4 regions of the Streptomyces sp. cmx-18-6 genome follow, and region 1 is predicted to be linked to each of the others. Evidence: riboswitches for the same ligand, from Rfam matches in the RefSeq annotation. Region 1 holds a riboswitch; each other region holds the start of a gene.

Region 1 (7,063 bases):
GCTCGCGACCTGGCGGTACGCCACCGAGGCGCTGACGCTCGGCGGGCAGGAGATCGCGGCCGGGGACCCGGTGCTGGTGGTGCTGGCGGCGGCCGACCGGGACCCGGAACGGTTCGCGGAACCGGATGTCCTCGACCTTGCTCGGGGTGACAATCAGCATCTCGGTTACGGTCACGGCATCCACTACTGCTTGGGAGCGCCGCTCGCGCGTCTGGAGGGCCAGGCCGCGGTGGCGACGTTGCTGAGACGTCTTCCCGGGCTGCGACTTGCAGGGGAAGCCGCTGATTTGCGCTGGCGCGGCGGGCTCATCATGCGGGGATTGCGCACGTTGCCGGTGGAGTTCGAGCCGGGGCGTCGCCTGGGTGAAAGTGACACGCTGTCACCTCTGTGACTTTCACGTGATCTGCGCTGCATCGACTTGTGACATGCGTTCGAGTCCCGCTAGGTTCACGGTTCGACGCGTCGGCCGCTGTTCACCGGTGGCCCGTCCGTCACTTGCGCAACAGCTTTACGCACGGCATGTGCCGCTTGTCGGTTACTGCACGTCAGTACCTGAACAGCTGCTCATCAGTTCCTGCTTGTCAGTCGCACGGAAGGCAAACCCATGGGCTCCGCGAACGGCAGACACCGCCGCCCTCGTCAGGCACCCGCCATCGTCGTCGCCGCAGGCGTGACCGGTTCGGCCATCGCCATCCCCCTTCTCGGCGCATCCGGCGCGCACGCCGCCGACGCCACCACCTGGGACCGGGTCGCGGAGTGCGAGAGCGGCGGCATGTGGAGTGCCGACCTCGGTAACGGCTACTACGGCGGGCTCCAGTTCTCGCAGGAGACCTGGTCGGCGTACGGCGGCACCGCCTTCGCGGACCGGGCCGACCTCGCCAGCCGCTCGCAGCAGATAGCCGTCGCCGAGAAGGTCCTGGGCGACCAGGGGCCGCAGGCGTGGCCGGGCTGCGCGGTGATCTCGGGCCTCGCGGTGGACGGCAGTCTGCCCGGCGTCGACCCCGGTACCGGGCCCTCCGCCGACCCGGGCCAGGACGCGACGACCGCCCCGGCGGACGAAGCGGACGAAGCGGACGAAGCGGACGAAGCGGACGAAGCGGATGAAAAGGGTGAATCCGAGGGTTCCGGCGAGGCTCAGGGCGAGACGGGCAAGGGTGGCAAGACCGGCAAGTCGGGCAAGGTCGGTGAAGCGGGCAAGACCGGCGCGGGGGAGGAGGAAGGTGAGGGCGGCGGCGCCGACCCCTCCGCGAAGCCCTCCCCTTCGCCCGCCACCGGCAAGACCGGCGGGGCCGGGAAGACCGGCTCCTTCGAGTCCCCCGACGCCTCGCAGCCCTCCACCTCCGCCCCTGACGCCTCGAAGGGCGACCGCAGCGGCGGCAAGCACCGGGGTGCCCCGGCTCCCGAGGAGGCCGGTGCGGCGGGTCGTGAGGACGGCCCCCGGGAGTCCGGCCGGCGCGCCTCGCGGGGTGAGGGTGACGCGCGGGACGGCGGCGCGGTCACCGCGGGCGGCTACACCGTGCAGCCCGGGGACAACCTCTGGGCGATTGCTGACGCACAGGAACTTCCCCAGGGCTGGTCCGGTCTGTACGAGGCCAACAAGGACCTCCTGGGCTCCGACCCGGACCTGATCCTGCCCGGCCAGAGCCTGGATCTGGGGCTGGAGCAGGGCGCTTCGGAAGGTGCCGGGGAGCGCGTCGAGGAGCCTGCGGCCAACTGATCCAATTCGGGAAAACACCCCGAAATCGCGGGTAGTTCAGGGACCTATGTCCACTTATGCGTAAGTGAGACATGGGTCTCTTTGCTTCAACTGGCGTGTCGCGTCCGCCCGCTCGGCGTTGATCCGCTCCGACCTGCGGAAACGGTCCGTCAGGGTGAGCAAGTAAGCGCCAATTAGACTAGTATGTCCATCTTTGAATATGGGGGTTGCCTGTGTTTACGGTCGGAACCGCTCGCACCGCGGGCCCCGACGACCGTCACGCCGAATCCTGCCGGCGGCCGAAGGGAACAGACGCGTAAAGCGCCGTAGGCAGGAGCGGGGGACCCAGGTAGGCCGCCGGGTCCGGACGGGCCTCGTCGAAGTCGGAAGACTTCGGACGGGACGTACGGGACCGGCTCGGGGTGAAGTCGTGCGCAAGGTCGCACGGCCGGGCAACTCATCAGCCCGAACCCGACAGCTCACCTCGTAGGCGTCGGTGAGGAGATCGTTCCATGCTGCTTAACAGCAAGGGCAAGCACCGCCGCCCGTCCAAGGCCGTCCGTCTCGCCACCCTGGCGGGCGTCACCGGTGCCGCCGTCGCGGTGCCGCTGATGGGCGCGACCAGCGCTTCCGCCGCCTCCGTCGAGACCTGGGACGCCGTCGCCCAGTGCGAGTCCGGCGGCAACTGGTCCATCAACACCGGCAACGGCTACTACGGCGGGCTGCAGTTCTCCCAGTCCAGCTGGGCCGCCGCCGGTGGTACGCAGTACGCCTCGCGCGCCGACCTGGCCTCCAAGGACCAGCAGATCGCCACCGCCGAGAAGCTCCTCGACCTTCAGGGTCCGGGCGCCTGGGCCTGCGCCGGCGCCGGCGGCCTCACCAACGACGGTGTGGACCCGGGCGTGAACACCGGCTCCGGCCAGTCGCAGAGCAAGCCCGAGCAGGCGCAGCCCGAGCGCAAGGCCGAGCAGCCCACCACGCGCAGCGAGCAGCGCAGCGCCCCGGCGGCCCCGAAGGCCGAGAGCTCCAAGAAGACCGTCACCACCCCGACCGGCGAGAAGGTCCAGAAGGGCGACGGCGAGTACAAGGTCGAGTCCGGCGACACCCTGAGCAAGATCGCTCAGAAGGAAGGCGTCAAGGGCGGCTGGAGCAAGCTGTTCGAGCTCAACGACGACATCGTCAAGGACGCGGACCTGATCTTCCCGGGTCAGCAGCTCCACCTGAAGTAACAGCCGGCTCTCCTCCCCGGAGGGAGGGGGTCCGGCGGCACCCTCCCTCGCACGGCTCCCCGGCCCGGCGCGCTCTCCCCCCGATGCGCGCCGGGCCGGGGTATCTCCCGTGGCCGGGGTATCCCCCGGGGGCGGGGCGTCTCCCGTGGCCGGGGTATCTCCCGGGCCGACACGTCTCCCGTGGGGGATTCGTTCACCTCTTGTCGTCAGGGCTTGTTACCACCCAGTAGATTTCTGGAGTTTTGCCCCGTGATGCAGGCCCTTGGGTCCTTTTTCGTCCCAGGAGACGGGCGGTCGGCCGACTGAGGAGGCCGGGCCGGTTAGGCTCGTGTCGCAAGGCCACCGTGACCGCAGTGACCCTGCACAACCAGTGTCATATCCCAGAAGGAGATGCCTCGTGCCGTCCATCGACGTCGTCGTAGCCAGGGAAATCCTCGACTCCCGGGGCAACCCCACGGTCGAGGTCGAGGTCGGCCTCGACGACGGCAGCACGGGCCGTGCTGCCGTTCCGTCCGGCGCCTCCACCGGTGCGTTCGAGGCTGTTGAGCTTCGCGACGGTGACCCCAACCGCTACCAGGGCAAGGGCGTCGAGAAGGCCGTCCTGGCCGTCATCGAGCAGATCGGCCCGGAGCTCGTCGGGTACGACGCCACCGAGCAGCGCCTCATCGACCAGGCGATGTTCGACCTGGACGCCACCGAGAACAAGGCATCGCTCGGCGCGAACGCCATCCTCGGCGTCTCGCTCGCCGTCGCGCACGCCGCCTCCGAGGCGTCCGACCTGCCGCTCTTCCGCTACCTCGGCGGCCCGAACGCGCACCTGCTGCCCGTTCCGATGATGAACATCCTGAACGGCGGCTCGCACGCCGACTCCAACGTGGACATCCAGGAGTTCATGATCGCGCCGATCGGCGCGGAGTCCTTCTCCGAGGCCCTGCGCTGGGGTGCGGAGATCTACCACACGCTCAAGAAGGTCCTCAAGACCAAGGGCCTGTCCACCGGACTCGGCGACGAGGGCGGCTTCGCCCCGAACCTGGACTCCAACCGCGCCGCCCTGGACCTCATCGTCGAGGCCATCAAGGAAGCCGGTTACGTCCCGGGCCGTGATGTCGCGCTCGCGCTCGACGTCGCCGCGTCCGAGTTCTACAAGGACGGCGTCTACGAGTTCGAGGGCAAGTCCCGCTCGGCCGCCGAGATGACCGAGTACTACGAGGAGCTCGTCTCCGCGTACCCGCTGGTCTCCATCGAGGACCCGCTGTACGAGGACGACTGGGCCGGCTGGAAGGTCATCACCGACCGCATCGGCGCCAAGGTCCAGATCGTCGGCGACGACCTCTTCGTCACCAACCCGGAGCGTCTGGCCCGCGGCATCGAGGAGGGCTCCGCCAACGCCCTGCTGGTGAAGGTGAACCAGATCGGTTCGCTGACCGAGACCCTGGACGCCGTCGAGCTGGCCCAGCGCAACGGCTTCAAGTGCATGATGTCGCACCGCTCCGGCGAGACCGAGGACGTCACCATCGCCGACCTCGCGGTCGCGGTGAACTGCGGCCAGATCAAGACCGGCGCCCCGGCCCGCTCGGACCGCGTCGCCAAGTACAACCAGCTGCTGCGCATCGAGGAGATCCTCGACGACGCCGCGGTGTACGCGGGCCGCTCGGCCTTCCCGCGCTTCAAGGGCTGACCCGGCCGCTTCCGGGCCTGATCCCGGAGGCCCGCCCCCGGCCCGGGGGCATAGCCTCCGTCCGTCCCCGCACTCGGTCCCGTACCGTGTGCGGGGACGGATGTGCGTAATGGGGAGGCGGGAGACATGGCCGGGAAGGACCGCGACCGGTTCTCCACCGCGACCAGGCTGCGACTGCTCGGCGAGCAGACCGCCGCCCGCGTGTACCGCTCCCAGAACCGCCGCCAGGCCCGCCGCTCCCGGCTCACCGGCCGGGCCGCCTTCCTGGCGCTGGTGGTCTGCTCACTGGTGCTGGCGCTCGCCTACCCGATGCGGCAGTACGTCTCCCAGCGCGACGAGATCGCCGAGCAGGAGCGGCTCTCGCAGCAGGCGGAGCGGCGCACCGAGGAGCTGCGGGACGAAAAGGCGCGGCTCCAGGACGACGCGTACATCATGCGCCTGGCCCGCCAGCACCTCCATTACGTGCTCCCCGGGGAGACCGGTTACACCGTGGCCGACCCGGACGCGGCGAAGGACCGTCGCGGGGAGCCGGGCGCGAGCGACCGCCCCTGGCACGCGAACCTCTGGGACGGTGTGGACAGCGCCGACCGCGACGCCGGCGACCGGGACTGACGCCGGTCACCGCACCCTGGTACGCGCCCCGTACGTCCCCACCTTCGTACGCCCTCGAATCCTTCGAGTCCTCCGAGCTTCCGAACCCTCTCGAACAGAACCAGGCAGGCATGGAAACGCCCCCTCCGCAGACCGAGTCCACCAAGCCCACCGACGCGGACATCGCCGCGTTCGAGCAGCAGCTCGGCCGTCCGCCGCGCGGCCTGCGGGCCATCGCGCACCGCTGTCCGTGCGGCAACCCGGACGTGGTGGAGACCCAGCCGCGTCTGGAGGACGGCACGCCGTTCCCGACGACGTACTACCTGACCTGCCCCCGGGCGGCCTCGGCGATCGGCACGCTGGAGGCGAACGGGGTCATGAAGGAGATGACGGCCCGTCTGGAGACCGACCCGGAGCTGGCCGCCGCCTACCGGGCCGCGCACGAGGACTACATCGCCCGGCGTGACGCCATCGAGGTCCTGGAGGGCTTCCCGAGCGCGGGCGGCATGCCGGACCGGGTGAAGTGCCTGCACGTCCTGGTCGGCCACTCGCTGGCCGCCGGTCCCGGGGTGAACCCGCTGGGCGACGAGGCCATCGCGATGCTGCCCGAGTGGTGGGCCAAGGGCCCGTGCGTCACGCCGTGCGTGGCCCCGAGCGAGGACGACGGGTGGACGGTGGCCGAGAGCGACGGGGGCTACTTCGGCTTCCGCCCGGTCGACGGTCCCGCGGAAGGGCAGGGCTCATGATCCGGGTGGCCGCCGTCGACTGCGGTACGAACTCGATCCGGCTCCTCGTCGCCGACGTGGACCCCGCCACCGGCTCCTTCACCGAGCTGGACCGGCGGATGACGATCGTCCGCCTCGGCCAGGGCGTCGACCGGACCGGCCGGCTGGCCCCCGAGGCGCTGGAGCGGACGTTCGCGGCCTGCCGCGAGTACGCCGCCGCGATCGGGGAGCTGGGCGCGGAACGCGTCCGCTTCGTGGCCACCTCCGCCTCCCGGGACGCCGAGAACAGCGCGGAGTTCGTGTCCGGCGTCCGGGACATCCTGGGCGTCGAGCCCGAGGTGATCACGGGCGACCAGGAGGCGCAGCTCTCCTTCGGCGGGGCCACCAAGGAGCTGACCGGCGGCGACCACCTGGCGAAGCCGTATCTGGTCGTCGACATCGGCGGCGGCTCCACCGAGTTCGTCCTCGGCTCGGACGAGGTGGCCGCGGCGCGCTCCGTGGACATCGGCTGCGTACGGTTGACGGAGCGTCATCTCGTCGTGGACGGGTCCGTCGTTGACCCGGCCACCCCCGACCGGGTCGCCGCGATCCGCGCGGACGTCGACGCGGCCCTGGACCTCGCCGCCGAGTCCGTCCCGCTCACCGAGGCGGCCACGCTGGTGGGCCTGGCGGGCACGGTCACCACGCTCGCCGGGATCGCGCTGGAGCTGGCGGAGTACGACTCCGGGGCCATCCACCACTCCCGGGTCTCCCGGGGTCAGGTCCGCGCGATCACCGAGCACCTGCTCCGGTCGACCCATGCGGAACGCGCCGCGATCCCCGTGATGCACCCCGGCCGGGTCGACGTGATCGCGGCGGGCGCTCTGGTCCTGCTGGCCGTGATGGAGCGGACGGGCGCGCATGAGGTCGTCGTCAGCGAGCACGACATCCTGGACGGGATCGCCTGGAGCGCGGCAGAGGACCCTCGGTAGCGCTTGGGACGACATCTTCGACGGCATCGCCTGGAGCGCCGCGCAACAGTTCGCCGGGGGGCGCACGACATGACCGACACACCGCGCGGAGTCGTCGAGCGGATGGAACACCGCCAAGTGGTGGTCTATCTCGCCGCGATGGCCCTCGGCGCTCTTCTGGGGCTTGTCGCGCC
Region 2 (7,063 bases), on a different contig from region 1:
GCGAACGCCTCCCGCGCGGACTTCTCGCCCGCTCCCCACTCGCCCGACACCCGCTCGACCTCCCCCGGCCGTCCCGGGGCGCGTTCCACCCCGCTGAGAACACCCACGTCAGTCGGGGTGGGACGGTTCCGTGCCGGCGGGATCCCGTGTCGTGCTTGTCGCCGCCGGTGCGCCCGCCCCACGCTGGTGCCGTTCCACCCGATCGATCCACCAGACCGATTCCTCCGAGCCGTCCATCCGGCCGATCCGCCGGACCGATCTGCTCGGCCATCCGAACGGGGAGTTCATCCATGCGCACCACCCGCACCGTCCGCACCGCACTCGTGGCCGCCGCGGCCACGGGCCTGGCCGTCACCGCCCTGTCCACCGCACCGGCGGCGGCCGCGCCCGCCGCCCCCAAGTTCCTCTCCGCCGGCCAGTGGCCCGCCTCCCTCACCCCCTGGACCGCCGGTCCGGTACGCAAGGGGCTGCCCGAGTACGGTTCCGTGTGCACCGCAGGAATCACCCCGGCCGCCGGCACCCGGCACCGGGACTTCCGCACCGAGCTCGACACCGGGGCCCGTCAGACGAACACGGTCGCCCCCACCGAGGCCAAGGCCAAGGCCCTCACCGCCAAGCTCCGGGCCGGCCTCGCGAGCTGCCTGGACCGGCTGAAGGAGCAGGATCCCGGCCTCGAGGGGACGAGCCGATACCACGGGCGGGTGAACGTGGAGGAGGGCGCGTACGTCTACAGCGTCGACACGTCCTACCCGGAGATCGGCTCCACCGACATCGCCCTCTGGTCGGTGGGCCGGGACGGGCGGACGGTCACCGTCCTGGAGTGGGGGCAGCTGGGAGATCTGGCCGGCGCACCGCTGAAGGGGTTCAAGAAGACCACCGGCGTCGCCGTCGCCAAGCTGCACTGAGACACGGACGGCGGACCGGCCGGAGCGGCCCCCGGCCGGTCCGCCGATGTGCGCGGCCCCCTCGGCGGGGAGCATGCTGGCTGTGTGACCCGGCACGATGCGACCCGGCCCACCCCGTCCCCCGGCAGCGGGGCGCCGGCCGGGGGAGACGACAGCGGCCGAGTACCGGACGAGCTGTCCCTCGTACTCGCGCAGGGGGTCGTCAGCGCCGTCGAGTCGGCCGGGGGCTACGCGGGCGGCGTCTACCTCCGCACCGGCACGCCCGGGCTGCTGCGCCTCGCCGTGCTCGCCGGGCTGCCGGGGCAGCTGTTCCGGCCCTGGTGGCGGATGCACGTGAACCGGCCGTTCCCCGTGTCCGAGGCGTACCGCACGGGGCGGCCCGTGCTGCTGGCCGACGCGGAGGAGGCCATGCGGCGCTTCCCGCAGCTGATGGCGGGGCTGCCGTTCCCGTTCGGCTCGCTGTGGGTCCCGATCACCGGCCCCGCCGGGTCCATGGGGGTGCTGGTCGTCCTGCGGCCCGCCACCCCGGGCGAGCAGGTCGCTCCCGCGGACGGGGAGCGGCTGCTGCGTCTGGGCACGCGCCTCGGGGCCGCGCTGGCCGACCTGGAGTCCCGGGGCCTGCCCGTCGTCTGGGAGGGCGAGCCGATCCCCGTACAGCTGCCGGCCGCGCCCGCGCCGCCGGTGCGGGTCGGCCGCTTCGACTGGGACCTCCACTCCGGGGCCCTCACCGCGGACGACGACCTGTGCGCGATCTTCGGTACGGAGCCGGCGGAGTTCCCCGGCACCGTCGACGCCCTCGCGGAGCGCCTCGTGCCGGAAGACGTGTACGGGCTGTGGGCGCTGGCCCGGCAGGCGGTGGAGTCGGCCGATCCGGTGGTCCGCCGGATGCGGCTGCGCGGCCCGGACGGGAGGTACCACCTGCTGGAGCTCTCCGGCCGCTGGACCCACCCGGACGGGCAGGGCGGCGCGAGCCATCTGACCGGTTTCGTGGTCGACCTCGGCGCGGGCCCCGTCGTCGCGGAGGCGGCGGACCGGCTGCCCCGGGGGATCGTCTCGCTGGACCGGATCGGGCGGATCACGTACGCCAACGGGCTCGCGGAGGAGCTGCTGGGCCACTCCCGGGCGGAGCTCGTCGGCCGGGTCGTGTGGGAGGTCCTGCCGTGGTTCGGGCATCCGGCGTACGAGGACCACTACCGGGCCGCCCTGATCTCCGACGAACCCGTGCACTTCCTCGCCCGGCGGGCCCCGTCGCTCTGGCTCTCGGTCTCCCTGTACCCGGGCCACGACGGGCTCAGCGCCGTGTTCCAGGCCACCGAACAGCCGGCGTACGCCCCCGGCTCCGTCACCTCGCCGGGCCTCGGCATCGGCTCCTCCGCCGACCGGTCCTCCGCGCTGTACCGCCCGGTGGCCCTGGCCATCGCCCTCACCGAGGCGGTCACGGCCCGTCAGGTCTCCGCCGTGGTCACCGAGGAGCTGCTGCCCGCGTTCGGCGGCCGGCAGCTCGCCATCTACCTGCTGAGCGAGCGTCACCTCCACCTCGCCTGGGAGACGGGGTTCCCCAAGGGGTTCCTCGACCGCTTCGACGGGGTCGGGCTCGACGTCAGCATCCCCGGGGTGGAGACCCTGACCACCGGCCGCCCGATCTTCTTCGAGTCCATGCAGCGTCTGGCGGACGCCTATCCGGGCATCCCGATGGACGCCGACGTCGGGGCGCGCGCCTTCCTGCCCCTGATCGCCTCCGGGCGGCCGGTCGGCTCGTGCATCCTCGGCTTCGACCGGCCCCGGGGCTTCAGCCCGGAGGAGCGCACGGTCCTGACCGCCCTCGCCGGGCTCATCGCCCAGGCCCTGCAACGCGCCCAGCGGTACGACAGCGAGTCGGCCCTCGCCCGTGGGCTCCAGGACGCCCTGCTGCCGCACCGGCTGCCGGAGGTGGACGGCGTCGACACCCTGGGGCGCTATCTCTCCGGCACCCAGCACATGGAGGTGGGCGGCGACTGGTACGACGTCATCGAGACCGGCCACGAACTCGCCCTGGTCATCGGCGACGTCCAGGGGCACGGTGTGGCGGCGGCCGCGACCATGGGGCAACTGCGCAGTGCGGTACGGGCGTTCGCGCTCAGCAACCACGACCCGCAGGAGGTGATGAGCGGCACGAACCGACTGCTCATCGATCTGGACCCGGGACAGTTCGCCAGTTGCTGCTACATCGTCCTCGACCCGGTCACGGGGCGCGCCCGTGCCGTGCGCGCCGGGCACCCGCAGCCGGTGCTGCGGCATCCGGACGGCCGGACCGAGGTGCTGGACCTGCCCGGCGGCATCGTGCTCGGCATCGACGGCCAGGCGACCTACCCGGTCACCGAGCTGCGGCTTGACCCGGGGGCGGTGCTCGCCCTGTTCACGGACGGGCTCATCGAACGACCCGGGACCGACATCGACGAGGGCATCGAACGGCTGCGCGCCACGATCGCCGGGGTCGGCTCGGTCCCGCTGTCCGAGACGGCGAACCGGGTGATCGGGGAGGCCAGGCAGGCCACCGACCGCCCCGACGACATCGCGCTCCTGCTCGCGGCCCGCTGGACGCACATCCCCCGGAAGCCGCCGCCGCTCTCCCGCGACGCCGCCCCGCCGGGCCTGTGGCGGACGTTCCGCGGGCCGGGTCCGGGTGCAGGTCAAAGGCCGGGGCCGGGTGCTGGCGGCACGGCGAGCGCGCCCCGGGCCCGGCCCGACGGGTGACGGTCCTGATCAGCCCTCGGGAGGGCCGCTCCGATCAGCCTTCGGAGGGCTGATCGGATCAGCTCTCGGGGCGCCGCTCGGCCGGGACGAAGGCGCCGGACGCGTCGAGCATGCCCTCGCGCTCCACGACCTTGATCCGCTCACGGCCCTGCGCGACGCCGAGCGCCTGCTCGTGGGCGTCCAGCTTGTGCCAGCCCTCCCAGGTCGTGTAGCGGACGTTCCGGCTCTCCAGGAAGGCTTCGACGGCCTCCGGGGCGGGCGTCGCCGGCTCGGCCAGACGGCCGGCCGCGCGGTCCTCCAGGACACAGGCGACCGTCTCGTTGGCGTCGCCCTTGGTGTGACCGATCAGGCCGATCGGGCCGCGCTTGATCCAGCCCGTGACATAGACGGAGGCCATGTGCTCGCCCCCGGCGATGACGCGTCCCGCCTCGTGCGGGACGGTGCCGGAGCCCACGTCGAAGGGCAGCTTGGGCAGCTCCTCCGAGTAGTAGCCCACGGCGCGGTAGACGCTCTGCATGTCCCAGTCGGTGAACGTGCCGGTGCCCCGGACGTTGCCGGTGCCGTCCAGCTCGGTGCGCTCGGTGCGCAGCGCGACGACCTTGCCGTCCTCGCCGACGATCTCGACCGGGGACTCGAAGAAGTGCAGGAACAGCTTGTGCGGGCGGTCGCCGACGTCGCGGATCGCCCAGTTCTCCAGGGTCTGCGCGACCATGTTGGCCTGCTTGTTCTCCCGCCGGGTGGCGATGGAGCCCTCGTCGTAGTCGATGTCCTCGGGGTTGACGATGACCTCGATGTTGGGGGAGTGGTCCAGCTCCCGCAGCTCCATCGGGCTGAACTTCGCCTGCGCCGGGCCACGCCGCCCGAACACGTGCACCTCCAGTGCCTTGTTCGCCTTGAGGCCCTGGTACACGTTGTCCGGGATCTCGGTCGGCAGCAGCTCGTCCGCCGTCTTGGCCAGGACCCGGGCCACGTCCAGCGCCACGTTGCCGACGCCGAGGACGGCGACCTTCTCCGCGGTGAGCGGCCAGGTGCGCGGGACCTCGGGGTGGCCGTCGTACCAGGAGACGAACTCGGCCGCGCCGTAGGAGCCGTCCAGCTCGATGCCCGGGATGTCCAGCGCCCGGTCCGCCTCCGCGCCGGTGGAGAAGATCACGGCGTCGTAGAAGGACCGCAGGTCGTCCAGGCCGATGTCGTGCGGGTAGCTGACATTGCCGAAGAGGCGGATCTGCGGCTTGTCCAGCACCTGGTGCAGCGCCTTGACGATGCCCTTGATCCGGGGGTGGTCGGGCGCCACGCCGTAGCGGATCAGCCCGAAGGGCGCGGGCATGCGCTCGAACAGGTCGATGGAGACACCCGGGTCCTGGCAGACCTCGGATTTGAGCAGCGCGTCCGCAGCGTAGATACCGGCAGGGCCGGCTCCGACAATGGCGACGCGGACGGGGCGTGTCATGGCGTGGTGATCCTTAAGGCGGGCGGACGCGGGCGGGTTACAGCGTACGTCGGAGGTAAGGCTTGGCTTACTCGTCTCCCCCCACACGGTAAGCCAAGGTCTCGCGGGGCGCTGGAGCGGCCCTGGGGAGCCGCCCGAAAAGTCCGTTTCTCGGCGGAGATATGGGCGATTTATATCTTTTGGTCGTCTCTTCCATAAAGGGGCTATTGATTGGCTTGAGGCTTTTGGGGCCTCGCATTTCGGTCACTCCCGCACGGAGTGGTGAGCGTCACGTCCGAAGGCGCGGACGCGTATGCGGAGGGTTCGGTTCCCTTCTGCGCCAAGAAAGTTGACAGTGCGACGGAACGGGCGCGTCCGGGAATTCCTTTTTTCGATCTTGCGGAAAAAGATGATCCGGAATTGCAGGGCTTGTTCTGCCCGGTCCTTTTCGCCTACGGTCACGGTCAATCCGGATGGAACGCCGAATCCTGCCGCCGTCCGGGAATCCGAAACCCACTCACGCACGGCAGGAGCGGGGGACCCAGGTAAGCCGCCGATCCGCTATCCGGACCGGCTCGGGGTGAAGTCGCATGCCATGCGGCCAGACATCTCCCGTCTGAACCCGACAGCTCACCTCGTAGGCGCCGGAGAGGAAATTCCCCATGCCCGCACAGGGTAAGCACCGCCGTACCAAGTCCGTCTCGCTGAGCCGCGGCATCGCCGCGGTGACCACGGGCGGAGCCGTTCTGGCCCTCCCGCTGCTCGGCGCCGCCACCGCCTCCGCCGCACCCGCGCACTCCGCCGCCGAAAAGGCCGTGGCTCCGGTTTCCGTGAGCGCCCAGGTGAATTCCGTGACGAAGGCCGCGTCCGCCGAGCATTCCGTGGCGGCCGGCGAAACGCTTTCCAAGATCGCCCGCGAGCATTCCGTCAGCGGCGGCTGGAAGAAGCTGTACGAGAACAACCGGAAGGCCATCGGGGAGAACCCGCACCTTATTCACCCGGGTATCACGCTGACCATCGGCGCGAAGGCCGCTGGCGCTCCGTCAGACGCCAAGGCGGGCAAGGCTTCCCCGTCCGCCGACCGCTCCGCGACGACGAAGCGCGCCGACCGCTCCGAGCGCACCGCCGCCGCCCCCGTGGCGAAGGCCGCCCCGGCTGCCGCCGCGCCCACCACGTACACGAACGACCTCGACGGCTGGATCAAGGAGTCGCTGGCGATCATGGCCGAGCGCGGCATCCCCGGCAGCTACGAGGGCATCCACCGCAACATCATCCGCGAGTCCTCGGGCAACCCGAACGCGATCAACAACTGGGACTCCAACGCGGTCAAGGGCACCCCGTCCAAGGGCCTGCTCCAGGTCATCGACCCGACGTTCCAGGCGTACCACGTGCCCGGCACCTCGACCGACAGCTACGACCCGGTCGCCAACATCACCGCCGCGTGCAACTACGCCGCGGACCGCTACGGCTCGATCGACAACGTCTTCGGCGCGTACTGATCTCCCGTACGCGGCACCCCGAGGGGCCCCGGACCATCCTCTGGTCCGGGGCCCCTTCGGCATGCCGCGCTCACCTCACCTCTGCCATCGTCCGGAGAGGAGGTTCACCTCTGCCGTTGTCCGGAGAGGAAGTCGCGCCAGGCCGCCGCGGAGACGGTCAGCGGGAGGCGGCGGCGGTCCTTGGAGTCCCGGACCGACACGCCTTCGAGGTCCGGTCGGGCCTGGGCCTCCACGCAGGCGTCCTCGAAGTCACCGCTGTAGCTGCTCCTGTGCCATGCGTTCGGCGGAAGAGGCATGAGGGGCCTTCCTGGTGGTGGTGCACATGCGGGCCGACCTGATCACGTCTGTGCGAGTATAGGATCAACAGGCGCTGGAAGTAAGGTCTGTTGGCACACTTCAGAGTGATCATGCACGGGGGCGGATGATGTCGAGCGGCGCACGGTCTTCACCGTGGACGGCAGCGGAAATGGACTCCTACGAGCGCGCGCGGGCCTTGC
Region 3 (7,063 bases), on a different contig from region 1:
CTGCTGGGTTCTCGAATCGTCTGCCACAAGCGCATATCCTGCACCGTTCAATGTGACCTACGCGACCGTAATACGGGGTTGACGGGAGGTGAGATAGACCACCCGGTCAGATTTCGGTAAAGCCGGAATAAGTGGAGGGGCGGTGCGCCGCCGCGCACCGCCCCTCGATCACTTCTTACGCCCCTCGGATCAGAGGGAGACGCCGTGCCCGCGCAGGTAGGCGATCGGGTCGACGTCCGAGCCGTAGCCCGGGCCGGTGCGGACCTCGAAGTGGAGGTGCGGGCCGGTGGAGTTGCCGGTGGAGCCGGAGAGGCCGATCTGCTGGCCGCCGGTGACGGTCTGGCCGGCGGAGACGCTCAGCGAGGACTGGTGGGCGTACTGGGAGTACATGCCGTCCTCGTGCCGGATGACGACCTCGTTGCCGTACGAACCGCTCCAGCCGGCCGAGACCACGGTGCCCGGGCCGATGGCGTGGATCGGGGTGCCGGAGGCGGCCTGGAAGTCCGAGCCGGTGTGGTAGCCGCTGGACCAGCTGGAGCCGGAAGCGCGGTACTGGGTGGTGACGTTGGCGTTGGCCAGCGGGGCGGTCCAGCCGGAGCCGGTCGCCTCGGACGAGCCGGTCTGCGCGGAGGCGCCGGAGCCCTCGGAGTCGTCCGCCGAGATGGTGTCGCCCTTGGGGGCTTCCTTCGGCGCGGCCTTGGGGGCCGGCGCGGCCTTCTTCGGGGCGGCCTTGGGAGCCGGGGCGGCCTTCTTGGCCTCCGGCTTCCCGGCCTCCGAAGGAGCGGTGGAGCCGGACGCCTTGGCGCCGATGGTGAGCTTCATGCCCGGGAAGATCAGGCTGGGGTTCTCGCCGACCGCCGAGCGGTTGTCCTGGTACAGCTTCTGCCAGCCGCCCTTGACCTGGTGCTCGGTCGCGATCTTCGCCAGGTAGTCGCCGGAGACGACGGAGTACGTCTTCGGGGAGGTCTTCGCCGTGGCGGGCGCGGACTGCGGCGCGGTGTGCGCCGCGGCCGGCGAGGCCGCCGCGGGCTTGGCGGCGGGGGCCGCCTTCTCCGCCGCGTGCGCGCCGGTGGCGCCGATCAGCGGGAGGGCGAGTACGGCGCCGCCGGTGCCCGCGGCGAGGACGCCGCGGTGGATCGGGCCGGACTTGATACGACGGTGCTTACCCTTTGCGGGCATGGGGAAGTTCCTCTCCGGCGCCTGCGAGGTGAGCTGTCGGGTTCGGGCTGGAGATGCCCGGTCGCCGTGGCGACTTCACCCCGAGCCGGTCCGGATCTCTCCGGGCCGGCGGCTTACCTGGTTCCCCCGCTCCTGCCACGCGTGAGTGGGTGGGTGCGAATTCCGGTCGGCGGCAGGATTAGGCGGTCCGCCCGGATTGACGGTGACCGTAAACGAGTCAGGACGACAGGAACAAGCCGTCGGTTGCCTTGCGGAATCATCGATTCAATTGCGCCGGGGATTTCCCGTCACACTCCGTGGATTACGGATCTTGGCTTTCCGTGCGGATCCCGGGAAACGGTCGGACGGTCATCGCCACGGACCGTCACGGATATGATCCCGCTCACCTGTCGAATCCCATCTCACCCATAAGCGGGGCATGTTCTGAGAAATACACCAATACGGACATGCCGCGAGAGTCCTCACTGACGCCCCATCAGCACAGGCTCCGTGGACGGCCGGGTCGGCGCTCGTCAACCGTGATGATTTTCCGGGGAATCGATGTCGTATCGTCACGGGAGCGCCCTCGCCGGAGAGCCGCGCCGCCACCGAAGACCCCAGGAGCCCCCGTGACGCAGCAGGTGCCGCAGGTCCCGCCGACAGAGACCGCACTGACCGGAGTCCGCAACTTCCGCGACGTGGGCGGGCTCCCCACGGCGGACGGGCGCAGCACCGCTTTCGGCCGGCTCTACCGCAGCGGCCATCTGGCGCACGCCACCGCCGAGGACGCGGCCTTCCTCGGCGGCCTCGGGCTGCACACGGTCTTCGACTTCCGCAACTCCGCCGACCACCGGCTCGACGGGTTCGACATCGAGCTCAGCGGTGTCCGCAATGTCAGCATTCCGCTCTCCGACCCCGCCGATGGGGCCGAGTTCTGGCGGCTGGTGCGCGACGGGAACATCGAGCAGCTGCGCTCGGTCCTGGCGAACGGCAAGGGCGTCGAGCGCATGGTCCACATGTACCGGTCGACCATCGTGGACCGCACCGCCGAGCACAGCCGGGTGCTGCACGCCCTGGCCGAGGACAGCGTGCCGGCCCTGATGCACTGCGCGGCGGGCAAGGACCGGGCGGGGCTGTCGATCGCGGTCTCGCTGCTGGCGGTCGGAGTGGAGCGCGAGGCGATCGAGACGGACTACCTCAAGTCCAACGACCTCCACCGCCGGTACAAGGTGAAGCGGTCGGACATGTCCGAGATCGGGATGTCCGCCGAGGTGATGGAGCTCCTGAACCCGCTCTTCGGGGCCCGGTCGGAGTACCTCGCGGCGGCGTTCACGGCCATCGACGAGACCTGGGGCACGACGGACCGCTACCTGACGGAGGGACTGAACGTCTCCCCCGAGACCCGGGAGCGACTGCGCGAGCGACTGCTCGACCAAGGCTGAAGAACCAAAGCCGAGAAACCAGGGCTGAAGGCTCAGGGCTGAGGGCTCAAGGCCGAGGGATCAGCGCGGAGGGATCGGCCCGGCGATCATTCCGCGCCCGCCACCATGAAGAGCAGGTAGAGGAAGGCCGCGATCACATGGCCGACCACCAGATAGGCGAAGAGCCGGATCACCAGACCGCGCGGCATCCGGCGCTCCTGCGAGTCCTGCGCAGCCTTCGGCCGCCTCGGCGTCAGCGGGTCGTAGTGCTCGGAATCGGACATGACGGTCCTCTCTGCCGGCCTCGCGACCGGTGAAGCGAATGGGTCAGCGCGCGTGGAGGGCGTTGCCGAGGCACAGCTCGGCCGCGGGGCTCTGGAGCAGGGAGTGGACGAAGAGCAGCTCCGCCCCGCTCCGGTCCAGGGCCGCGATGCGGTGCGGGGTCAGCGAGTCGAAGTGGGCGCTGTCGCCGGGTTCCAGATCGTGCACGGTCTCCCCCAGCGCGACCCGCAGCCGCCCGACCAGGACGTACAGCCACTCCTCACCGGGGTGGACGCGCACCAGATCGCCCTGGGCGCCGTACGGGACACGCACCCTCAGCGCCTGCATCGCACGGCCGGAGCCGCCGGCCCGCCGGTACATCCAGCCGTCCGCCTCGGCCCCCTCGAAGGGGCCGCCCCGGATGACCGCCTCCCGCTCGGGCGGCTTCTCGCCGAGCAGCTCGGATACCGTCGTACCGTAGATGCGGGCCAGGCCGAGCAGCATGGGCAGCGAGGGCTGCCTGCGGCCGGTCTCCAGCCGGGAGAGGTGGGCCGGGGAGAGTCCGGCCCGCTGGGCCGCGGTCTCCAGGGTGAGACCGCGCCCGCGGCGCAGATCGCGCAGTCGGGGTGCGACGCCGGGGAGCTCGTCGGCCGCCCCATCGTCCGGAGGGTTCATGCCTCCATTGGGCCAGGAACTTTCCTCTCGGGCAAATAAATTGCCCGAGAGGCAAAAAGTCAGCGGTTGGCCACGGCCTGCTTGACCAGGGTCCGGCCGAAGTCCCACATCAGGCCGCCGCCGCTGTGCGCGTCGTCCATGACCTCGGTGAACGCCGCCACGAAGCGGTCCACCTCCGCCTCCCCGATGATCAGCGGCGGAATGAGCTTGATCACTTCCAGGTGGTCGCCGGAGACCTGGGTGAGGATGCGGTGCTTCTGGAGCAGCGGCACCACGACCATCTGCGCGAAGAGCCCCTTGCGGGCCGCCTGGAGCATGGTCCAGCGGCTGCGGAGCTTCAGCGAGGAGGGCCGGCCGAACTCGATGCCGATCATCAGCCCGCGCCCGCGCACCTCGTGCAGCAGCTCGTAGCGGTCGACCAGCGCCGACAGCCGCTCCCGCAGCAGATCACCGGTGCGCCGGGCGTTGGCCACGGTCTCCTCGTCCTCCATCACCGTCAGCACCGCGAGCCCCGCCGCCATGGCCTGGGCGTTGGAGCCGAAGCTCGCGGAGTGGACGAGGACCCGGTCCATCGAGGAGTAGACCTTGCGGAAGATCCAGTCCTTGCCGAGCGTCGCGCCGACCGGAACGTAGCCGCCGGAGAGCGCCTTGGCCACGCAGACGAGGTCGGGCTCGACCCCGTCCTCGTGCTGGTAGGCGTAGAAGTCGCCGGTCCTGCCCAGGCCGCTCTGCACCTCGTCGGCGATCAGGAGCGCCTTGTGCCGGTGCAGCAGCTCCTGGGCCTCGCGCAGGAAGCCGGGCGGCGCGGCGTGCACGCCCTTGCCCTGGACCGGCTCGACGACCAGCGCCGCGACGTCTCCGCGCTTCAGCTCCCGGCGCAGCGCCTCCAGGTCGCCCAGGGCGATGGCAGTGTCGGGCAGCAGCGGGGCGAAGCCGTCGCGGAAGCCGCTCTCGCCGTTGACGGAGAGAGACCCGGTCGTCAGGCCGTGGAAGGCGTGGGAGCAGTACAGGACGCGGGGCTTCCCGGTGGCGTACCGGGCGAATTTGAGCGCCGTCTCGACCGCTTCCGTACCGCTGTTGCCGAAGAAGACGCGGTCCAGGTGCGGGCTGTGCCCGAGCAGCTTCTCCGCGAGCAGCCCGGGCAGCGGCTGGCAGTCGAAGCGGGTGAGGTCGGCGAGCTGGGCGTCGAGCACGTCGTGCAGCGCCTTACGGACGACCGGGTGGTGCCGGCCGAGCCCCATCACGCCGAACCCGGCGAGCATGTCGAGGTAGTCGTCGCCCTCCGCATCCCAGAAGTACGCGCCCTCGGCCCGCTCGTAGACCTTGTCGAAGCCGATGGTGCGCAGCATGCGCGGCAGCTGGTGGTTGAGGTGGCGGGCGTGCAGCTCGTACCGCTCTCCCCCGCGCTCCGCCAGCAGCCGTCCCAGGTCGAAGCCTTTCGGCCCGCCGTCCGTCATCGCCCGCTCTTCTCCTTCGGTACGCACCCGGCGGCCGTGGCCGCCGGCCCCCTCGCCGGCCACCACGTCACCGGTTGCCGCCGACGCTCTCGCGCGCGGCGCGCAGCGACTCCTTGAGCGATCCCATGGTCGCGAGGACGGCGGTGGGCTCGTAGCCGCAGTGCGCCATGCAGTTGGCGCAGCGCGGGTCCTTGCCCCGGCCGTACTTGCTCCAGTCGGTCTCCTCGATGAGCTGCCGGTACGTCGGCACGTAGCCGTCGCTCATCAGGTAGCAGGGGCGCTGCCAGCCGAACAGCGAGTAGTTGGGGATGGCCCACGCGGTGCAGGGGAAGTCCGCCTTGCCCTCCAGGAAGTCCAGGAACAGCGGCGAGTGGTTGAGCCGCCAGCGGGCCCGGTTGCCGCCCGCGAAGGCTTTCTTGAAGAGTTCGCGGGTCTGGTCGACGCCGAGGAAGTGCTCCTGGTCGGGAGCCTTCTCGTAGGCGTAGGCGGGCGAGATCATCATCTCGTCGACCTTCAGGTCGTCGTTGAGGTAGTTGAGGACCTCGATGATGGTCTGCGGGGTGTCGGTGTTGAAGAAGGTGGAGTTGGTCGTGACGCGGAAGCCGCGCCGCTTGGCCTCCTTCATCGCCTCGACGGCCTCGTCGAAGACGCCTTCCTTGGCGACCGACTCGTCGTGCCGCTCGCGCAGCCCGTCGATGTGCACGGCGAAGGCGAAGTAGGGCGACGGGGTGAACTTGTCGAGCTTCTTGCGCATCAGCATCGCGTTGGTGCAGAGGAAGACGTATTTCTTCTTCGCGACGAGCTGGCGCACGATCTCGTCGATCTGCGGGTGCATCAGCGGCTCGCCGCCGGCGATGGAGACCATGGGCGCGCCGGATTCGAGCACCGCGCCCACGGCCTGCGCGACCGGCATGCGCTGCTTCAGGACACCGGCCGGGTGCTGGATCTTCCCACAGCCCTCGCAGGCGAGGTTGCAGGCGAACAACGGCTCCAGCTCGACGATCAGCGGGAACTTCTCACGCTTGCGGAGCTTCTGTTCGAAGAGATACGTCGCGACCTTGATGGACTGACGGAGCGGCATGGCCATCTGGCTCACCTCCTGGGGAGCGTTGAGGAACGGTGCCATTCGTAGAAAGCCGGAAGGACGGCTCGGAGGACACGGAAGGCTGATATTCCACCGCGTACCGTGCCGATGCGGACGAGCTCATGCTCTGGAGCGTCCACGACCACCCGGACGGCCGCAACCGGGCGCGGTCCGTGGCACAGGGCGGTACGCAGTGTCGCCGCGGACTCCATGTCCACCGCGACGGCCCCGGTGGCCCGCAGCGCGGCCCGCTCGGGGCCGCGCACGACGTGGTCGGAGCCGGCCAGCGGGCCGGTGTGGACCCTGCGGCCGGGGGCGGCCCGGGCGAGGGCGGCGACCAGCAGCCCGGTGCCGGTGCAGGGGCTCGCCCCGTCCGCGTCCCGGGTCTCCTCGGCGACGACCAGGTCCCCGGGGTGCATCCCGGGGGCCAGGCCCGCGCAGAAGCCGGAGGCGATGACGGCCGCGTCCGGTACGCCGCCGGGGGCGAGGACCGCCGCCACGGCCGCCTCCGCCGCCCGGGGGCCCATGCCGGTGCGCAGGACCCGCACCGGGCCCCCGGCGCGCCGGCCGCTGCGCAGGGCGAGCTGCTCGATGCCCAGCGCGCAGGCGACCAGCAGCGGCGACACGGGGTCCGCGGGCCCCGGTGCGCCGGCCATCACGCCCCCTTGGCCGCGCCCGCACGGTCGGCGAACGGGTCGCCGTACACGTAACGCCCGAGTGCGGTCAGCGGGAAGACCTGGCGGTACAGGTGGTAGTTGATGGAGAAGTCCCAGGGGAAGCCGGTGCCGGTGAAGTACGGCTCGTCCCAGGAGCCGTCCGCCTGCTGGGCCTCGGTCAGCCAGCCGACCCCCCGGGCGACGGCCCGGCTGTCGCGGCGGCCCGCGGCGAGCAGGGCGAGCAGCGCCCAGGCGGTCTGGGAGGCGGTGGACTCACCGTGGCCGATCCACTTCTCCTCCTGGTACGAGCGCAGGTCCTCGCCCCAGCCGCCGTCGTCGTTCTGCACGGAC
Region 4 (7,063 bases), on a different contig from region 1:
CAGCTACGTGCTGGATCTGCACGAGCTCCTCGACGGCCTGCCGGTCGTCCTGGAGATCGGGTTCGGCATGGGCGAGGCCACCGCGCAGATGGCGGCCGAGGACCCGGGCACCGGCATCCTCGCCGTCGACGTCCACACCCCCGGCCAGGGCAACCTGCTGGGCCTCGCGGACAAGGCCGGCTCGACCAACGTACGGGTGGCCAACGGCGACGCGGTCATCCTCCTGCGCGAGATGCTGGCCCCCGAGTCGCTCGACGGCCTGCGGGTCTACTTCCCCGACCCGTGGCCCAAGGCCCGGCACCACAAGCGGCGGCTGATCCAGCCCGAGTTCCTGGACCTGGTGGCCCCGGTGCTGAAGCCCGGGGCGATCATCCACTGCGCGACGGACTGGGAGCCGTACGCGGAGCAGATGCTGGAGGTGCTGACCGCGCACCCCCGCTTCGCGAACACGGCGGCGGACGGCGGATACGCGCCGCGCCCCGCGTTCCGGCCGCTCACCCGCTTCGAGGGCCAGGGCCTGGACAAGGGCCATGTGGTGCACGACCTGCTGTTCGCCCGTGTCTGACGCACGCTTCGGGGCCGGGACACGGGACCGGACCCGGCGCACCGCCTGCGACGGCCGCGTCCCGGCCGAACGGTAGGACGTCCCGGCCGAACGTTGAGCCGTCCTGGCCGGATGCACCGTCGCCGGTTGTCAGTGCCGCTCGTTAGGGTCGAGGGGTGTCCGACGGTTCCGTGCAGTACCAGCAGCGGCAGCCGGCGGTCCCGGTCCTCCACGAGCAGCGCCTCGACGAGGTGCTGGGAGCCGTGCCGGAGCGCGGCCGATGGAAGTACCGGCCGCGCCGCGTCGGCATGGTGTGGCGCAGCAAGGTGTTCCGCGCCGGGGCGGTGATCGTGGCGCTCGCGCTGTGCGGGCTGGTGATCCTCGCCCTGGTCCGCGAGGAGACCGGGCCGGAGGGGTTCCTGGTCGGTCTCGGCCTGGCGGTGCTTCCGGTGCCGCTCATGATGGCGGCCTTCCGCTGGCTGGACCGGGTCGAACCGGGCCCCTGGCGCAATCTCCTCTTCTCCTTCGCCTGGGGCGCGTGCGCCGCCGCCCTCGTCTCGATCATCGCCAACTCGTTGGCGATGCGCTGGATAGCGACCGCGACCGCCGATCCGGCGAGCGCCGACACCCTGGGGGCGACCGTGATCGCCCCGGTGGTGGAGGAGAGCGCCAAGGCGGTCTCCGTACTCCTGGTCTTCGTCTTCCGGAGGCGGGAGTTCCGGGGGGTGGTCGACGGCATCGTGATCGCCGGCTTCACCGCGACGGGCTTCGCCTTCACCGAGAACATCCTCTACCTGGGCAACGCCTTCGGCGAGGACCAGCACCTGGGCAGTTCGGGGCTGGCCTCGGTGACCGTGGGGACGTTCTTCGTACGGATCGTGATGTCGCCGTTCGCGCATCCGCTGTTCACGGTCCTCACCGGCCTCGGCTTCGGCTTCGCGGCCGTCAGCGCCCGCCGCCACCGGTTCCGCCGGATCGCCCTGCCGCTGCTCGGCCTGCTGCTCGCGATGGGCCTGCACGCCCTGTGGAACGGTTCGACGGTCTTCGGCCCGTTCGGCTTCTACGCGGTGTACGGGGTGGTGATGGTCCCGCTGTTCGGCCTGGTGACGTGGCTGGCGATCTGGTCGCGCCAGCGGGAGCTGCGTGCGCTCGCCGCCGAACTGCCGGTGTACGCGGCGGCCGGCTGGCTGAGCCCCGCCGAACCGCAGGCGCTCTCCTCGATGCGGGCCCGGGGCGTGGCCCGCGACATCGCCCGTCACTGGCACGGGATGCCGGACCGGTCCCGGGGCCGGGCGGCGGCCCGCGCGGTCGCCGAGTACGAGTCGTTCGCGACCTCCCTGGCGGGCCTCCGCCGCCGGGCCCGCCACGGCGCGGTCGGCCCGGACTTCGCCGAGCGGGAACGGGAACTGCTGCACCACCTCTGGCAGCGCCGCGCCATCGCGGGCCCGGCCCTCACCCACGCCGCCCGCGTCACGAGCACCAGACCCCGCCCCCACGCCCGGCCGCCGATGCCGTACGGCTACGGATACGGCCAGAGGCAGGGGTACGGACCCGGATACGGCCAGGGGCAGGGGTACGGACCCGGATACGGCTACGGGCAGGGGTACGGACCCGGATACGGCTACGGGCAGGGCCGGCGCCAGGGTTACGGCCCCGAGTACGGCCACGGGCAGGGACAGAGCCACGGCTACGGCCAGGGGTACGGCCCCGGCCACGGCAGCCCGGTCCCGCCCCAGCATCAGTACCCGTACCCGCACCCGCACCCCCAGTCCGGCCCCCGGTCCGGCCCCACCCCGCCTCCCCCGTAAGGCGGGGCGAGCGCCGGGCGGGTCAGGCGGACGCCTCCGTGAGCGCGGCGACCTCATCGTCCGTCAGGTGCAGGTCGGCGACGGCCAGGAGCGCGGGGAGCTGGTCGACCGTGCGGGCGGAGGCGATCGGGGCGACGACCGTGGGGCGGGCGGCGAGCCAGGCGAGGGCGACCGTGGCGATCTCGGCGTCCCGTTCCGCGGCGATCCGGTCGAGGGCGGCGAGCACCTTGGGCCCCCGCTCCGACTCCAGGTATCCACCGGCCTTCCCGGAGCGGGCGCTCTCCACGTTCGCGCCGGGGCGGTACTTGCCCGTGAGGAAGCCCGCGGCCAGCGCGAAGTACGGGAGGGCGGCGAGTCCGGCGCGGGCGGCGGTGTCCTGGAGGGCTCCCTCGTAGGTGTCGCGGGAGACCAGGTTGTAGTGCGGCTGGAGCGCGACGTACCGGGCCAGGCCCTCGCGTTCGGAGAAGTCGAGGGATGCCTGGAGGCGTTCGGGGCTGATGTTGGAGGCGGCGATGTGGCGCACCTTGCCCTCCTTCACCAGCTGGTCGAGGGCGGTGACGATCTCCTCCACCGGGACCGTCTCGTCGTCGAAGTGCGTGTAGTAGAGGTCGATGTGGTCGGTGCCGAGCCGGCGCAGCGACTGCTCGGCCGCGCCCTTGACGGTGGCGGCGGAGAGCCCCTTGTAGTCGGGGTGGGCTCCGACCTTGGTGGCCACGACGATGTCGGAGCGGTTGCCGCGCGAGGCGAGCCACTTGCCGATGACGGTCTCCGACTCGCCGCCCTGGTGGCCCTCGATCCAGGCGGTGTAGGCGTCGGCGGTGTCGATGAAGTTGCCGCCGGCCGCGGCGTACGCGTCCAGGACGGCGAAGGACTGGTCCTCGTCCGCCGTCCATCCGAAGACGTTGCCGCCGAGGGAGAGGGGGAAGACCTGGAGGTCGGAGCTGCCGAGCGTACGCAGTGAAGTCATGTGCGTGTTCAACGGCGGAGGCGGAGCCGGGTATTCCTCACCCTGCCCCCGGCACCCCGGCCCTGACCCTGGCCCCCGCCCTGGAATACGGTCCCCGGACAGACCGGCAGCCCTGACGTCGGGGGGTGAGCGTCAGGGCTGCCGGGGTTCGGGGGGCGCGCCTACAACCGCGAGGGCGCACGAGAGGGCGTGAAGCGGCTCAGACCGCCAGGCTCAGACGCCCAGGCCCTTGCTGTTCAGCCACGCCGCCGGGTCCATGGCCGAGCCGCCCGCGGTGCGGACCTCCAGGTGGAGGTGGACGCCGGTCACGTTGCCGGTCGCGCCCATGCGGCCGATGGTGTCGCCGGTGTCGACCCGCTGGCCGACCGAGACGTCGATCGAGGACTGGTGGGCGTACCAGATCTCCGTGCCGTCATCGAGCTGGAGGACGGTGCGGTAGCCGTACGAACCGGACCAGCCGGCCGAGGTGATCGTGCCGCCGTGCACGGCCTTGAGCGGCGAACCGGCCGCCCCGGCGAAGTCCAGGCCGGTGTGCTGGCCGGAGGACCACATCGCGCCGGACTGGCCGTAGGTCGAGGTGAGCGTGTACGCGGAGGTGGGCGGGGTGTAGCTGGCGCGGAGCTTGGCGAGGCGCTCTTCCTCGGCCTTCTTCGCCGCCGCCTCCTTCGCCGCCTTCTTCTCGGCGGCGATCTTCGCCTTGGCCTTGGCCTCGGCCTCGTCCTGCTGCTTCTTCGCCTCGGTGGCGGCCTTCTCGGCGGCGGCGGCCTCCTCGGCGGCCCTGGCCTCGGCGTCCGCGCTGGCCTGCTGCTGCTCGGCCTGCTGGAGGATCCGGGCGCGCAGGGCCTCGCCCGCGTCGGTCGTGCCCTGCTCGGCCTCGGCGGTGGTGATGCCCGCGGTGGTGAGCGGCGCGGAGGCGGCGACGACCGGGGCCGCCTCGGCCTCCTGGGACATGAAGGACCCGACGCCGGGAAGGGACTTGGCGTCGGGGAGGTTGTCCACGAAGGAATCGGGAAGAGAGATGGAGACGGGTGCCTTGTCCTGAGCGGTGGCCATGCCACCCGCTCCGACCGCCGCTATGACGCCGACCCCGAGGACGGTGGAGCTACGGGCGAGCCCCCGCTGCTTGGCTACGCGGTGCCTGCCGCGCACGGGACGGATGGACTCCTCGGTGGGATTCCACTCCTCCCACGTCCGTTCCTCGTCACCGAAGGTGTCGACACTGAAGGGTGACGGGGCCTCAGGGGCAGGCTTGTTGGACGCCACGTGGGCGCACTCCTTTCCTTCCTTCTCGCCTACCGGGTTAGCTGACGGGTTCGGAGCAGGAAGGTCTCCTACGGGCCCCTCCGCCTCTCACGAGACGCAGGTGCCCGATTCACCCCATGTAGGTGGTTCCCCGGTTTCCTTGCGGAATTCGGCGCTCGCGCACGGCGCCGTCTCTGACGACGGCTGGGACGACCGCGCTGCGTTATCGAACGTTAATAGACGGACGGGCCCGATTCCAAGCCGTTCCTGTTGATCATTAACGGCCCCGGCACGGACTTACCGGCTACAAGCGGGTGGAAACGGGCGACTTGACGGTGGCTCGGCAACACTACTTTTTCTGACGGTATGTCAAATGTTATGCGGAGCGATGCCCTTCAGTCACGCACCGTGTCATCGCCCCGTCCGACGATCTTCACCGTGGTCCGCCGCACCGGCTGCCCCTCCGCCGGCCGGCTCACCGCGAGCAGCGCCATGTCGTCCGTGGACCGCCCTCCGGTGTGCAGCCGTACGTCGTCGGTGAGCGCCGACAGCAGCTCCTCCGGCCCCGGGAAGATCCGGCCGCGCAGCCGGGCCGCCGGGTCGTAGAAGGCCCCGTTCGCGTCCCGCGCCTCGGAGAGCCCGTCCGTGAAGGCGAGCAGCGTCGAACCGGCGGGCAGCTCCCACTCGTCGGACCGGTCGGGCCACACCCCGAGGTCCATCCCCAGCGGCAGCGCGGGCACGGACGGCGCGAGGACCTCCAGGGCCCCGTCCGCGTGCAGCAGGATCGGCTCCGGGTGCCCGCGGTTGACCAGCCGCAGCGAGGCCGAACCGGGCGGGATCTCGGCCAGTACGGCGGTGATGAACCCCTCCATGGCGTCCAGCCCGTACCGCCGTGTGCCCTCCCGCGCGAGCGCCCGCTCCAGCCGCTGCGCGACGCCCTCCAGCGACCGCTCCTGCTCGGCGGCCTCCCGGAACGCCCCGATGATCACCGCCACGGCCTCCACCGCGTCCAGCCCCTTGCCGCGTACGTCGCCGACCACCAGGCGTACGCCGTACGGGGTGTCGGCCACCGCGAAGAGGTCCCCGCCGACGAACTCGTCCGCCTGCGCCGCCTCGTACCGCGCCGCCACCTGGAGCCCGCCGATCCGCTCCGCCGGGGTGGGCAGCACGGCCCGCATGGCGGTCTCCGCGATGACCCGCGCCGAGGCCAGCTGCTCGTTGCTGCGGCGCACGACCCCGTTGATGACGAGGGCCAGAGCCGCCGCGGTGAGGACCGTGATCATCTCGATGACCGGGACGACGTGCGTGGACGTCCCGTCCGAGAGCCGCATCGCGATGACGGAGAGGACCGAGGCCACACCCGTACGGATCGTGCTGGCGAGCGAGAAGAACGGCGCGGCGATCAGCGGCGCGGCCACGAACAGGGGCACGGCGGTGAAGTTGGGCGGGGCGAGCGAGTCGAAGAGCAGCCCGCCGCCGATCAGGAGCAGCGGCAGCAGCCGGACGAACCGCCGCGTACCGGCGCTCCGGGCCACCACCGGCCGCCCCCGCCCGGCGGAACCGGACAGGGCACGGCTCGCGGAGCCGGACATCGCCCGTCCCATGGAACCGGACATGCCGCGGCCCGGGACGCCCAAGCTCCCGCTCAGGCGTCCACGCCCCTTATCCGCCATCCCCACCTGTGTGCTCCTGCCCGGTCCGGCCACGGCTGCGGACGGTACCGCGCCCCGTCCAGGCTTCCCGGAGCCGCGCCGTGCGCGACTCGTCATCGGCCGAATAGGGGGAAGCGGCGGGGAACGCCGCGCCCTCGGCGGTCAGTCGGAGAGCCGGTGTTCCGCGTAGATCGTCAGCGCATCCCGTACGAAGGCGGCGGTGCCGTCTCCGTAGCGATCGTAGTTCTTTCCGTAGCGCGGATCGGCGACATACATCTCGCCGAGCCCGATCACGTACGACCGGCTCGGCCCGCCGGACGGGGCCGTGCTCGTCGACAGCCACGCGCAGTGCCGCCGCGCGATGTCCTGCGCTTCGTCACCACCGGCATCGAGCCCTGCCTCCCTGGCCCGCCCCCAGTCCCGCGCGATGGTCTCGTGCTCGTCCTGGAACGCCTTCTTCCCGGCCTCCCCGAGCGAACGCCACCACCGGTCGCCCTTCTCGTACGCCTCGCGGCCCCAGCGCTCGGTCACCTCCCGCTCGTGGGCGGTGTGGTCGAAGCCGTCGAACACTTCGTCGGCCATGAGTTCCATCCCCTCCTGCGTCTTGTGGAGAGTGGTCCGCACCGAGGCGATCTGCCGCCCGATGCGCGCCTGTTCCTGTTCGAGCAGCCGCAGATGCGCCCGCAGCGCCACGGCCGTGTCCCGCTGCCCCTCCAGTACGTCCCTGATGGCGGGCAGCGAGAGCCCGAGCTCGCGCAGCAGCAGGATGCGCTGCAACCGGACCAGGGCGTTCTGGTCGTAGTAGCGGTAACCGTTGTTCCCGACCCGGCTCGGCGTGAGGAGGCCGAGG

Evidence for each region. A riboswitch is a leader RNA that binds a small molecule or an ion and turns the genes downstream of it on or off. The one in region 1 is predicted to bind cyclic di-AMP.
Region 2: it holds a riboswitch for cyclic di-AMP, as region 1 does, so the genes downstream of both, ACLJPL_RS26385 (transglycosylase SLT domain-containing protein) here and ACLJPL_RS21835 (transglycosylase family protein) in region 1, are expected to answer to the same signal.
Region 3: it holds a riboswitch for cyclic di-AMP, as region 1 does, so the genes downstream of both, ACLJPL_RS09435 (peptidoglycan DD-metalloendopeptidase family protein) here and ACLJPL_RS21835 (transglycosylase family protein) in region 1, are expected to answer to the same signal.
Region 4: it holds a riboswitch for cyclic di-AMP, as region 1 does, so the genes downstream of both, ACLJPL_RS15540 (M23 family metallopeptidase) here and ACLJPL_RS21835 (transglycosylase family protein) in region 1, are expected to answer to the same signal.

Annotation. Positions count from the first base shown of each region.
Region 1 is NZ_JAEBEP010000009.1:99,723-106,785, reverse strand. Features, by position in the region: gene ACLJPL_RS21845 (cytochrome P450 family protein) at 1-391, shown strand, start outside; gene ACLJPL_RS21840 (transglycosylase family protein) at 605-1,717, shown strand; cyclic di-AMP (ydaO/yuaA leader) riboswitch at 2,009-2,204, shown strand; gene ACLJPL_RS21835 (transglycosylase family protein) at 2,209-2,925, shown strand; gene eno (phosphopyruvate hydratase) at 3,323-4,603, shown strand; gene ACLJPL_RS21825 (FtsB family cell division protein) at 4,730-5,215, shown strand; gene ACLJPL_RS21820 (DUF501 domain-containing protein) at 5,326-5,940, shown strand; gene ACLJPL_RS21815 (exopolyphosphatase) at 5,937-6,890, shown strand; gene ACLJPL_RS21810 (arsenic resistance protein) at 6,960-7,063, shown strand, end outside.
Region 2 is NZ_JAEBEP010000012.1:219,807-226,869, reverse strand. Features, by position in the region: gene ACLJPL_RS26405 (helix-turn-helix domain-containing protein) at 1-107, opposite strand, end outside; gene ACLJPL_RS26400 (hypothetical protein) at 291-905, shown strand; gene ACLJPL_RS26395 (SpoIIE family protein phosphatase) at 990-3,638, shown strand; gene ACLJPL_RS26390 (FAD-dependent oxidoreductase) at 3,697-5,088, opposite strand; cyclic di-AMP (ydaO/yuaA leader) riboswitch at 5,537-5,726, shown strand; gene ACLJPL_RS26385 (transglycosylase SLT domain-containing protein) at 5,730-6,566, shown strand; gene ACLJPL_RS26380 (DUF397 domain-containing protein) at 6,671-6,862, opposite strand; gene ACLJPL_RS26375 (hypothetical protein) at 7,033-7,063, shown strand, end outside.
Region 3 is NZ_JAEBEP010000003.1:287,883-294,945, forward strand. Features, by position in the region: gene ACLJPL_RS09430 (SGNH/GDSL hydrolase family protein) at 1-27, opposite strand, end outside; gene ACLJPL_RS09435 (peptidoglycan DD-metalloendopeptidase family protein) at 190-1,179, opposite strand; cyclic di-AMP (ydaO/yuaA leader) riboswitch at 1,183-1,341, opposite strand; gene ACLJPL_RS09440 (tyrosine-protein phosphatase) at 1,788-2,600, shown strand; gene ACLJPL_RS09445 (DUF6126 family protein) at 2,687-2,863, opposite strand; gene ACLJPL_RS09450 (helix-turn-helix domain-containing protein) at 2,907-3,515, opposite strand; gene ACLJPL_RS09455 (aspartate aminotransferase family protein) at 3,575-4,972, opposite strand; gene hpnH (adenosyl-hopene transferase HpnH) at 5,040-6,059, opposite strand; gene ACLJPL_RS09465 (1-hydroxy-2-methyl-2-butenyl 4-diphosphate reductase) at 6,065-6,712, opposite strand; gene shc (squalene--hopene cyclase) at 6,712-7,063, opposite strand, start outside.
Region 4 is NZ_JAEBEP010000006.1:17,090-24,152, forward strand. Features, by position in the region: gene trmB (tRNA (guanosine(46)-N7)-methyltransferase TrmB) at 1-565, shown strand, start outside; gene ACLJPL_RS15530 (PrsW family intramembrane metalloprotease) at 721-2,352, shown strand; gene ACLJPL_RS15535 (aldo/keto reductase) at 2,375-3,319, opposite strand; gene ACLJPL_RS15540 (M23 family metallopeptidase) at 3,533-4,582, opposite strand; cyclic di-AMP (ydaO/yuaA leader) riboswitch at 4,594-4,746, opposite strand; gene ACLJPL_RS15545 (PP2C family protein-serine/threonine phosphatase) at 4,957-6,234, opposite strand; gene ACLJPL_RS15550 (MerR family transcriptional regulator) at 6,376-7,063, opposite strand, start outside.